DNA from 3 places in the Lysinibacillus sp. FSL K6-0102 genome. Region 3 is predicted to be linked to each of the others. Evidence: riboswitches for the same ligand, from Rfam matches in the RefSeq annotation. Region 3 holds a riboswitch; each other region holds the start of a gene.
The links. A riboswitch is a leader RNA that binds a small molecule or an ion and turns the genes downstream of it on or off. The one in region 3 is predicted to bind cobalamin.
Positions count from the first base shown of each region.

Region 1: linked by a shared signal. The riboswitch ahead of cobT (nicotinate-nucleotide--dimethylbenzimidazole phosphoribosyltransferase) and the one ahead of NYE73_RS02725 (ABC transporter substrate-binding protein) in region 3 are both predicted to bind cobalamin.
Region 2: linked by a shared signal. The riboswitch ahead of NYE73_RS12925 (glutaredoxin family protein) and the one ahead of NYE73_RS02725 (ABC transporter substrate-binding protein) in region 3 are both predicted to bind cobalamin.

Region 1 covers NZ_JBBOPH010000001.1:1,229,743-1,233,019, reverse strand. Annotated here, with positions in the region: gene NYE73_RS05750 (trimeric intracellular cation channel family protein) at 1-145, shown strand, start outside; gene cobT (nicotinate-nucleotide--dimethylbenzimidazole phosphoribosyltransferase) at 197-1,252, opposite strand; cobalamin riboswitch at 1,345-1,520, opposite strand; gene NYE73_RS05740 (hypothetical protein) at 1,930-2,319, shown strand; gene NYE73_RS05735 (rhodanese-like domain-containing protein) at 2,371-2,673, opposite strand; gene hfq (RNA chaperone Hfq) at 2,769-2,999, opposite strand; gene miaA (tRNA (adenosine(37)-N6)-dimethylallyltransferase MiaA) at 3,097-3,277, opposite strand, start outside.
Region 2 covers NZ_JBBOPH010000001.1:2,558,914-2,562,190, forward strand. Annotated here, with positions in the region: gene NYE73_RS12910 (DUF2089 domain-containing protein) at 1-231, shown strand, start outside; gene NYE73_RS12915 (SHOCT-like domain-containing protein) at 244-630, shown strand; gene NYE73_RS12920 (hypothetical protein) at 640-921, shown strand; cobalamin riboswitch at 1,292-1,469, shown strand; gene NYE73_RS12925 (glutaredoxin family protein) at 1,587-1,811, shown strand; gene nrdI (class Ib ribonucleoside-diphosphate reductase assembly flavoprotein NrdI) at 1,808-2,167, shown strand; gene nrdE (class 1b ribonucleoside-diphosphate reductase subunit alpha) at 2,164-3,277, shown strand, end outside.
Region 3 covers NZ_JBBOPH010000001.1:570,815-574,091, forward strand. Annotated here, with positions in the region: gene NYE73_RS02720 (acyl-CoA dehydrogenase family protein) at 1-1,521, shown strand, start outside; cobalamin riboswitch at 1,579-1,761, shown strand; gene NYE73_RS02725 (ABC transporter substrate-binding protein) at 1,898-2,866, shown strand; gene NYE73_RS02730 (FecCD family ABC transporter permease) at 2,863-3,277, shown strand, end outside.

The DNA.
Region 1 (3,277 bases), 660 kb from region 3:
AGCTCTTGCTGGACTGCTAATCGGATTCGAGGTTTTTACAGGGGACATTTTCCTTTATATTTTATTCGCAGTGATTACAGCTTTACGTATTCTTTCCTATATGATGAAGTGGCGCTTGCCATTACGAAAATTAAATCGTGCATAAATATCATTCAGCCAATGACCAAAAATTAAGTCATTGGCTGTTTTATTGTTTTTATCTTTTTAACAACTGCATTGATTCTTCTAAAGTCACCATGTTTTTCATCATCGAGCAAGCTGCATCTAAAATAGGAAAGGCTAAGGCTGCTCCAGAACCTTCGCCTAAACGCATATTCATGTGCAACATTGGTTCAATGCCTAGTAAGGCAGCGGCAATTTTTGCCCCTGGTTCCTCTGAAGCATGGGAAGGAATGATATAATCGATTACTTTTGGTTCGAGCTTATAAGCAATGAGGGAGGCTATAGTCGAAATAAATCCATCAATGACAACAGGTTTACGATGGGCAGCAGCGCCAAGAATAATACCTGTCATCGCCCCTATCTCTAACCCTCCAACCTTAGCCAGAACATCAATAACATCATTTGGATTAGGCTTATTTAAGGTAATTGCTTTTTCAATAACTGCCGCTTTATAGGCAATGCCTCCTTGGCCTACTCCTGCACCAAACCCCGTTACTTCGATAGGGTTGCATCCCGTCAAAACAGCTAATATCGCAGCACTTGGTGTTGTATTGCCGATGCCCATTTCTCCAGTCCCAAGTACATCAGCACCTTTTATGATTTCCTCAGTGGCCACACGGATTCCTACTTCTATCGATTGAATGGCTTCTTGTTTGGCCATAGCTGGACCTTGTGCCATGTTATCTGTACCATATTTAATTTTATGAATAATGACACCTGCATCAAGTGGAATATCTTCTTTTACACCCACATCTACTGTGACCACCTTTGCATTGGTAATCCCCGCAATCGCACAAACGCCTGTACCCCCCTTAGGAAAATTTAATGTTTGAAAGACCGTAACATCTTGTGGATTCGTGGTTACACCTTCCTCGCAAACACCATGATCTGCAGCACAGACAATCATCACTTTTTTGTCGACCATCGGATATAATTGTCCTGTTATACCAGAGAGCTGTACGGCAAGTGATTCTAGTTTACCCAAGCTACCTGGGGGCTTACAAAGCGCATCAATCCGCTTTCTAGCTTGCTCCATACTTTTCATATCAGCCCCCTGAATGTTTTGAATCGTGTCTTGTAATAATTGCATGATTATTTCTCCTCTCGTTCTCATTAAGACAAAATAAAAAGTCTGTAGTTTATTGTCATGACAAATAAACTACAGACTTTTCCATCATCTATATCTTCTAAAGCATGTAGGCAGGTCTCCTGGCTCAAGTTCAACACCTCATAGTACCTTCCCAGCAATTTGCTAGTGGCATACACTATGAAATTCCCTTATACAGTGGCGGGTCCGCTAAAGCTTTTCACTTTATTCCCTATTCTCCCTAATGGGCACCTATTGCTTTTATGTAATTATGTTAAATCTACTTTACAACTTTTTTAGTGTCAAGAGGAAAAAATTTTTTGAGTGTTAACTTAGTACATACTGCTATTCACAATAAAAGCTTATCAAGAGCTTGTCACAATAAATGAATCCTTCACTTGATTCCTAGTCTTCCATAATTAGTGCTTTTTAGAATTCTCTATGTCTAACACTCGGCTTGTACAAAAATCCATTACTGAATCAATTGCCATAACAAGTAAACTACAGACTTTTCAATCATCTCTACCTTCCATAGCATATGTTCTGCCAATTCACTGAGTAATGTTGAACATAAAAGTTGAAACCTTAATAATCTGTTCAATGTAAACATAAATTATTTCTATGATTAAAATTAGGGTAAGTATCAATAGTAAAACGATGAAAAGTTAGGAGTAGATACGATGAATGCAAAACAATTAAGAAACGCTATTGCTGAAACCTGTGAAACGCACGATAGCCTCTATGCCAAACTCGTAAAACCGATCAATCAGTTGTTAATCAATATCGACGCTTCGATCAGTGAAGAGACAGCAAATAAAATACTAGAAAATTTAAAGTTATTTCATAGTGGTGATAAATACATTACGGAGTGTCATTTCGAGGAGAGTCAAAATTTCTTGAAAGATGGCATTGAGCTTCTCCAAAAAGGGGATTTGGCGAATGGAGCACTACAAATTTATGGAGCTGGTCTAAACTTTGCTAGTTATGCTTCAAAAGTGCAGGGACAAAAAAATGTTAATATCTACAAAAACTTTGAAGAGAATTTTAATTTTATCATGGATGCCCCTTGAAAAAATAATCATGAAAAAAGAAAGAGTGTATACTCTTTCTTTTTTCATGATTTATTTAAATTCTAATTCTCCATCATAAGCCAGCATGCCGCCTTCAAGGTTTGTTACATCAAATCCTTGGGCCTCTAAGTAAGCACACGCATTGGCAGAACGAGCTCCAGCCTTGCATACAATAATATATGGCTTTTCTACATCTAATTCCTCTAAACGTTCAGGGATAGTTCCGAGTGCAATATGTTGAGCACCTGGGATCATGCCATGGGCTACTTCATCCTCTTCACGTACATCGATAATATATAGGTCCTCATTTGCATCTAACAGATCTAATAATTGTGTTGTTTCCATTGTTTTCATAAACTTTGTCCTCCAAAATATCAAATTCCACTATCATTATAGCTTGTAGCAAAAAAAACAGCCAGTGTGAGAACACTAACTGTTTAACAAACTTATTATACTTCTGTCTCTAAAAACTCTATTTGTTTTGCTGGTACGAATGTAGAAATGGCATGCTTGTAGATTAGGTGCTGCTTATTTTCAGCATCAAGTAGTAATACTGTAAAATTATCATATGATTTCACAGTCCCTTTTAACTGAAATCCGTTTAACAGAAATACAGTTACAAAAACACTGTTTTTACGTAGTTGGTTCAAGAACGTATCTTGCAAATTGATTGATTTCATCAAATAGCCTCCCTACTAACTTTCTACCTCTTCATTCCTATAGTAGCACGTTCTACCAATTTATCAATTAGTAATTTTTAGAAATTTTTCTTTATTCTTATAATCGATCATCCGGCGTAATAAAATGGACATCCATTTTATTACGGAAATAAGTAAGCTGTCTTTTTGCATAGCGACGGGAATTTTGTTTTAAGCTATCAAGGGCTTCCTCTAGGGTACATTTGCCATCTAAATAATCATATAATTCTTTATACCCGATGGCTTGTATAGACTGCACT
Region 2 (3,277 bases), 2.0 Mb from region 3:
CAGCTTCATTTTGTGGAAGTATTTTTAACCTGCCGAGGAAATATTAAAGAGGTTGAAAAGGAACTGGGGGTTTCGTATCCAACAGTTCGAGGCAAGCTAAATGATATTATTTCATCCCTTGGCTATGCTCAAAAGAAGAAAAATGAAGTAGATGAGAAAAAAATTGTAAGCATGCTTGAAAATGGCGAAATCACAACAGATGAAGCCATAAAGCTCTTAAAAGACGAATAGGGAGGAACGACCATGAAAGAGGAAATTACAAAAGTGTTAACGATGATTCAAGAGGGCAAAATTGATGCGGATAAAGGATCAGAGCTGATTCAAGTGCTACAACAGAAAGAAGAATCAGAGAATAAATTTGTGGAAAAAACAAAGTATTTAGATAAAACGTTAAAGGTCCGTGTTGTATCCACCGAAAATGATAATGTCACGGTAAATTTACCAATTAAACTTGTCAAAGCCGTATTGATGGCAGGACACAGCATCGCTGCAAGTATTCCGCAATCTGAAAAATACGTAAAAGATATCGACATCAATCTTCTTCTTGAAGCAATTGAAAATGAACTAGATGGACAAATTGTAGATATAAAATCAGCAAACGGAGATTCCGTTGCAGTCTTCATTGAGTAGAGGCGACGAATGATGCATGTAAAAGTGAAAGCAAAAGACGTTCGCTTTACCGTCCCTGTTCCCTATACTGTGCTAACCATTGTCCTCTCCATTTTAACTTCTAAATGGATTCAGCAACAAGCCAATAAGTGGACAAAGGCATACTTCGATAAAAAGAAAATAGACTTTACCTTTCCCCTCATCGACAAAGAAATGTTAAAGCCGATTATCAAGGAACTACAAAATTATAAAGGACTTGTGCTAGTCGATGTCAAAGCTCAGGACGGGACTGAGGTTAAGGTTAGACTATAATCCCAATGATAGAATGGTAAGAGCATGTTATGATAAAAGCATGCTCTTTATTAATGTAATGAGCATCATTTGAAATGGGTAAGAGATGATCATTATTTCAGGACTTACGATAGAGACAACTATTTTTCAATGGTACATAAAATAGAAGATTTCTTTAAACTCAAATTAGAATTCTAGATCCATTTTAATAGAAAATCACGTACATCGTTAAAAATAGATTTTTGATTTGGGTATAAGTGATTAGTGGTAATCTATTTGGAACTACATAATTAAAAATACTGAATAATCCAAAAATAAAGAAGTTTAGAATCTAGATTTACTTTTCATTTGAAGGATGGTAAACTTAAAACTATTGAACAACAACAATATATTGTGTTCGTTTTACTAAGGTACTACTATATGTAGTTTAAAAGGGAAGTTCGGTACAATTCCGACGCTGTCCCCGCAACTGTTAAGCTGACGATGATAGCATCCACTGTGCATGCGCATGGGAAGGAAATCAGAGAATGAAGCAAAGCCAGGAGACCTGCCTTTATAAAACAAATTAATCATTTCTTCGGGGATTAAGAGATGGGAACGTCGGTATTTTTAGTATGTTAACGTTTCCATTTTAGCTATCTCTCTTAAAGAGATAGCCTTTTTATTTTATGAAAAGAGGGATTTCTATGAAACTTTATACGAAAACAATTTGTCCAAAATGCCTGTGGGTAAAATCTGAATTACAACGTGCAGGACTTGAAGCAGAAATTGTTAACATTGATCACGATGAACAAGCTAAGCAAACCATTATAGATGCAGGTTTTTTAAGTGTGCCTGTTTTAGAAATGAATGAAACCTTTATAGGAGATGTTCAGGAAATTGTTTCTCAAATTGAGTTGATTACCCTATGATCGTTTATGCAAGTCGTACAGGCAATGTCCGAAATGTTGTATCCAAATTAAAGGCAGAAGCTATCGAGCTCTCTGAAGAATTGCGACTGAATAAGCCGTATCTTTTAATTACCTACACAGATGGTTTAGGTGACATTCCAGCGAAGGTGCAACGCTTTTTAGAAAAAAACAGAGATTTTTGTAAAGGAGTAGTTGCCAGTGGCAATAGTAACTTTGGCCATCATGTATTTGGCGCTGCTGGTGAGAAAATTGCTACTACCTATCATGTACCCTTAGTAAGGAAATTAGATTTACGAGGCAATCAAACAGATTATGAAGCAATACAAACGTTTTATGAAACGAGGGTAATGAGATGAAAACCTATTTAAAGCTTAATAATGACGTACTGAATCGTTATAGTACAACTGGATTACTTGAGTTAGAAAAAGATCGTGAAGCTACGCGCCGCTACTTTTTAGAGTATGTCAACGTACGTTTGCGTTATTTTATAGATATTGAGGAAAAAATCCGCTATTTAGTTGATGAGGGCTACTATGAGAAAGCATTTATCGACATGTACGAAATGGAATTTATTAAGAAGTTGTATAAAAAAGCCTATGATTATAATTTCCGTTTCCCATCCTTTATGAGCGCCAGCAAGTTTTATGATAGCTATGCTATGAAAAGTCGTGACGGCGAAGAGATTTTAGAAAAATATGAGGATCGTATTGTTATTATTGCTTTGTATTTAGCTCAAGGCAACACAGCTTTAGCAGAACGTTCTGTCGAAGCGATGATGGAAGCCTATCAACCTGCCACACCAACTGCATTGAATAGTGGCAAGAAAGCACGTGGTGAATTAGTAAGCTGCTTTAAATTATCAATGGATGACTCCATGAATAGTATTGCTGAAAATATTGGCTATTGTTTAGAGCTATCACGCCTTGGTGGTGGAGTTGGGGTCAACTTAACAGATTTACGTCCATTAGGTGATCCAATTAAAGAGATATTAAATCGTGCAAGTGGTGTCATCCCAGTAGCGAAACTGTTAGAAAATTCTTTCAGTTATTCTAATCAGTTAGGGCAACGAAATGGCTCAGGTGTTGTCTATCTAAATATTTTCCATGCAGACATAGAAAATTTCATTTCATCAAAAAAACCAAATGCTGATGATAAAATTCGCCTCGCTACCCTTTCAACAGGGATTATTATACCTAGTATTTTCTTCGAACTGATGAAACGTGATAAGGATATTGTTTTGTTTAGCCCATACGATATTTTTAAAGAATATGGCAAACGTATGTCTGAAATTTCTATTTCAGACATGTACTACGAGCTACTTGATAACCCTAAAATTCGTAAAATTAAACGTTTAAATGCACGCAAGCTTTACACAGAGGTGAAAAAAGCACAATTTGAATCAGGCTATCCGTTTGAAATCTTTGATGATAATGTCAATAAGGTACATCCTTTAAAAAATATTGGAC
Region 3 (3,277 bases):
GGTGATATTGATACGAGGGCAAAGCATACAGATCGACAGGGTGAGCCTCGCCTTCAAAGATATGATGCCTATGGTGAAGAGATATCGGAGGTTTGGGTTAATGATGGCTATAAAAAAACGATTGAAGAGACATATAATACTGGGATTGTAGGCTATGTACACAAGCATATTCCGCAGCTAGGACACAAGGGGAATTATGTTTATAGCTTTGCACAAGGTTATTTGCTATCACATGCAGAGCCCGGTTTTTATTGTCCGGTAACATTGACAATGGCAACTGCCTATCTATTAGATCATTATGCAGATGAAGAGGTAAAGCAGCGTTTTTTACCACATGTGTGTGCAACAGGTGACACAGATTTATATGAAGGTGCGACCTTTTTAACAGAACGTCAAGGGGGCTCTGACGTAGGTGCAAATGTGGTGGAGGCGAGAAAGGATGGCACTGCTTATCGTCTATATGGTGAAAAATATTTTGCATCCAATGCGGGCATGTGTGGTGTAGCGATGGTATTGGCACGTCTAGAAGGTGCGCCAGCAGGTTCCAAAGGCTTAACATTGTTTGCAGTTCCTTGGCGCAAAGAAGATGGAACAACAAATCATCTACGTATTCGCCGACTGAAAGATAAGCTAGGCGTTCGGGCAGTTCCCTCTGGTGAGGTAGAATTTGATGGTACACTTGCCTATGTTGTAGGGGAGCAAAATAAAGGGATTTATTATATGCTAGAAGCACTAAATCTCTCTAGAATTTGTAATGCAGTCGCTTCAATTGGTATTATGCGTCGCGGCTTCTTAGAGGCAAAACATTATGTAAGCAATCGACATGCATTTGGCAAGCCCTTAACACAGTACCCTATGATTCAGGATACTTTAGGGAAATTTGCAGCTAAGTTGCACGTGGAAGTAGCGACAGTTTTTGACCTTATCCAATTATACGATAAAGTGACAAGTGGACAGGGAACTCAGCAAGATCTTATTATGAATCGTTTATATATTGCCATTATGAAAAAGGAAACAGCAGAGCAAGCTGTTCATTATGCTAGTGAGGCAATTGAATTACACGGAGGTAATGGCTATATAGAAGACTTTGTAACGCCCCGCTTATTAAGAGACGCCCAAGTGTTAACGGTGTGGGAGGGGACGGCTAATATTTTGGCCTTAGAACTCATTCGTTTAGTAGATAAGTTTCATGCTCATGAACTGTTTGTACAGGAGATGGAGGAACGATTAGACAAATTAGCTGACAGCTTACTAGTACAAATCGTTAAAGAACAATTGGCGAATATGTCTGTGAAACTGCAAATTTTTAGCGCTTTAGACGAGGCAACGAAAACTTTTGAAGCTAAAGGTATGGCGGAAAAAATGGCTCACCTTTATGAAAGTGTCATAGCGGTTGAGTGGGCACATAAATTTGGTGGGAAATATGAAAAACTAGCAGACGTTTATTTAGAACAGACATGGTCATTAAGAGAAATGGGTGCTCAAATGAAAACAGTCCAATACTTTTCTGAAATTGTATAATGGCCGGGGAGTCGTCTTGAATGGAGGCGACTTTTTTCATTTTCATGTATAATGAAATCAACTGAATATTATAAAGGTTCTTTACTTAAGTAAAGTGAAAAGGGAAATCGGTGTAATTCCGATGCGGTCCCGCCACTGTAAGTGTGAGTTTTTTCAAATGATGCCACTGAAGATTTCGGGAAGGCTTGAAAAATCGCAAGTAGCACTAGCCAGGAGACCTGCCTTTATAACGACATGACAACCTACGAGGATAGGGTGGTGGATTTTGTATCAGTTTTTTGGTGCGATTTTGCCCCCTCATCGATCAAAGATGAGGGGTTTTATTTTGATGTAGAGTAAAGCGAAATGTCGCACGGATCAACGAAGGAGGATTCACATGAAGAAATTTTGGAAAATAGGATTATCAGCATTTTTAGCAGTAGGCTTGCTAGCTGCTTGTGGGCAGGAAGCAAAAGATAACAAACCATCTAACGAGCAGCAAACACAGCAAGAAACGGCCCAGGTGGATGAAGCAACATTCCCAATGACGATAACAGATGCCCTTGGTAAGGACATTACACTTGAAGCACCTCCTGAGAAAATTGTTTCACTTATTCCGAGTAATACTGAAATCCTTTTTGGACTAGGTTTAAATGATGAAATAGTTGGTGTTACGGACAACGACGATTATCCGCCAGAGGCAGCTGAGAAGGATAAGGTTGGCGGTATGGAATACGATATTGAAAAAATTATTGCCTTAAAACCAGATATCGTTTTTTCACACGAATCTAGCATGTCTCTTTCAGAAGAGGCTATTGCACAGCTTGAATCAGCAGGTTTGAAAGTATTTGTTGTAAAAAATGCACAAGACTTTAATGAAACATATACAACAATTGAGCAACTTGGACGTGCTACAGGGAAATTGCCAGAGGCAGAAAAAATTGTTGCTAATATGAAGGCAAAAGTAGAAGAAGTTTTGTCTAAAGTCAAGGATGTTGAACCCAAAAAAGTGTTAGTTGAAGCATCAGATGAGCCAGATATTTATACAGCTGGCAATGGTACATTTATGAACGCGATGCTTGAAATGATCAATGCAGAGAATGTAGCTGTAGATGGCGATAATTGGTATAAAATTGATGCAGAACAAATTATCGCAAAAAATCCAGATGTCATCGTGGTGACATATCATTATGTACCAGATATTTTAATGAAAATACCAAAACGTGCGGGCTTTGATACGATTAATGCCGTAAAAAATAATGCGATTGTGCAGGTAGATGAAAGTACGACAAGTCGTCAAGGGCCACGTTTAGCTGAAGGTCTAGAAGAATTAGCAAAAGCAATCTATCCTGAGGTATTTAAGTGAAAAAAATAGCACTAGCCTATACATTAACATGTACGCTTCTTCTTATTAGCATCTGGTGTGGCGTAGCGATAGGCTCGGTTCATATTCCATTAGAAGTATTGTGGAATAAGGCGGTTGATGAAACAGCCGCCAATATCTTTTGGAAAATTCGTTTGCCTCGCGTGTTATTAGCGGGACTAGTAGGCGCATCTCTAGCTATTGCTGGAGCAGCTTTCCAAGGTTTATTAAAAAATCCATTAGCAGATCCATATACACTAGGGGTTTCGTCAGGAGCTTCTGTTGGTGCTGTTTTAACGATCTTTTTTAGTATTTCTATACCTGTTGTCGGTTTGTATGCGCTGCCAATCTTCAGTATGATTGGTGCTATCATTACGATGGTAGTTGTTATGAGCTTTGCTAGACTCGTAGACC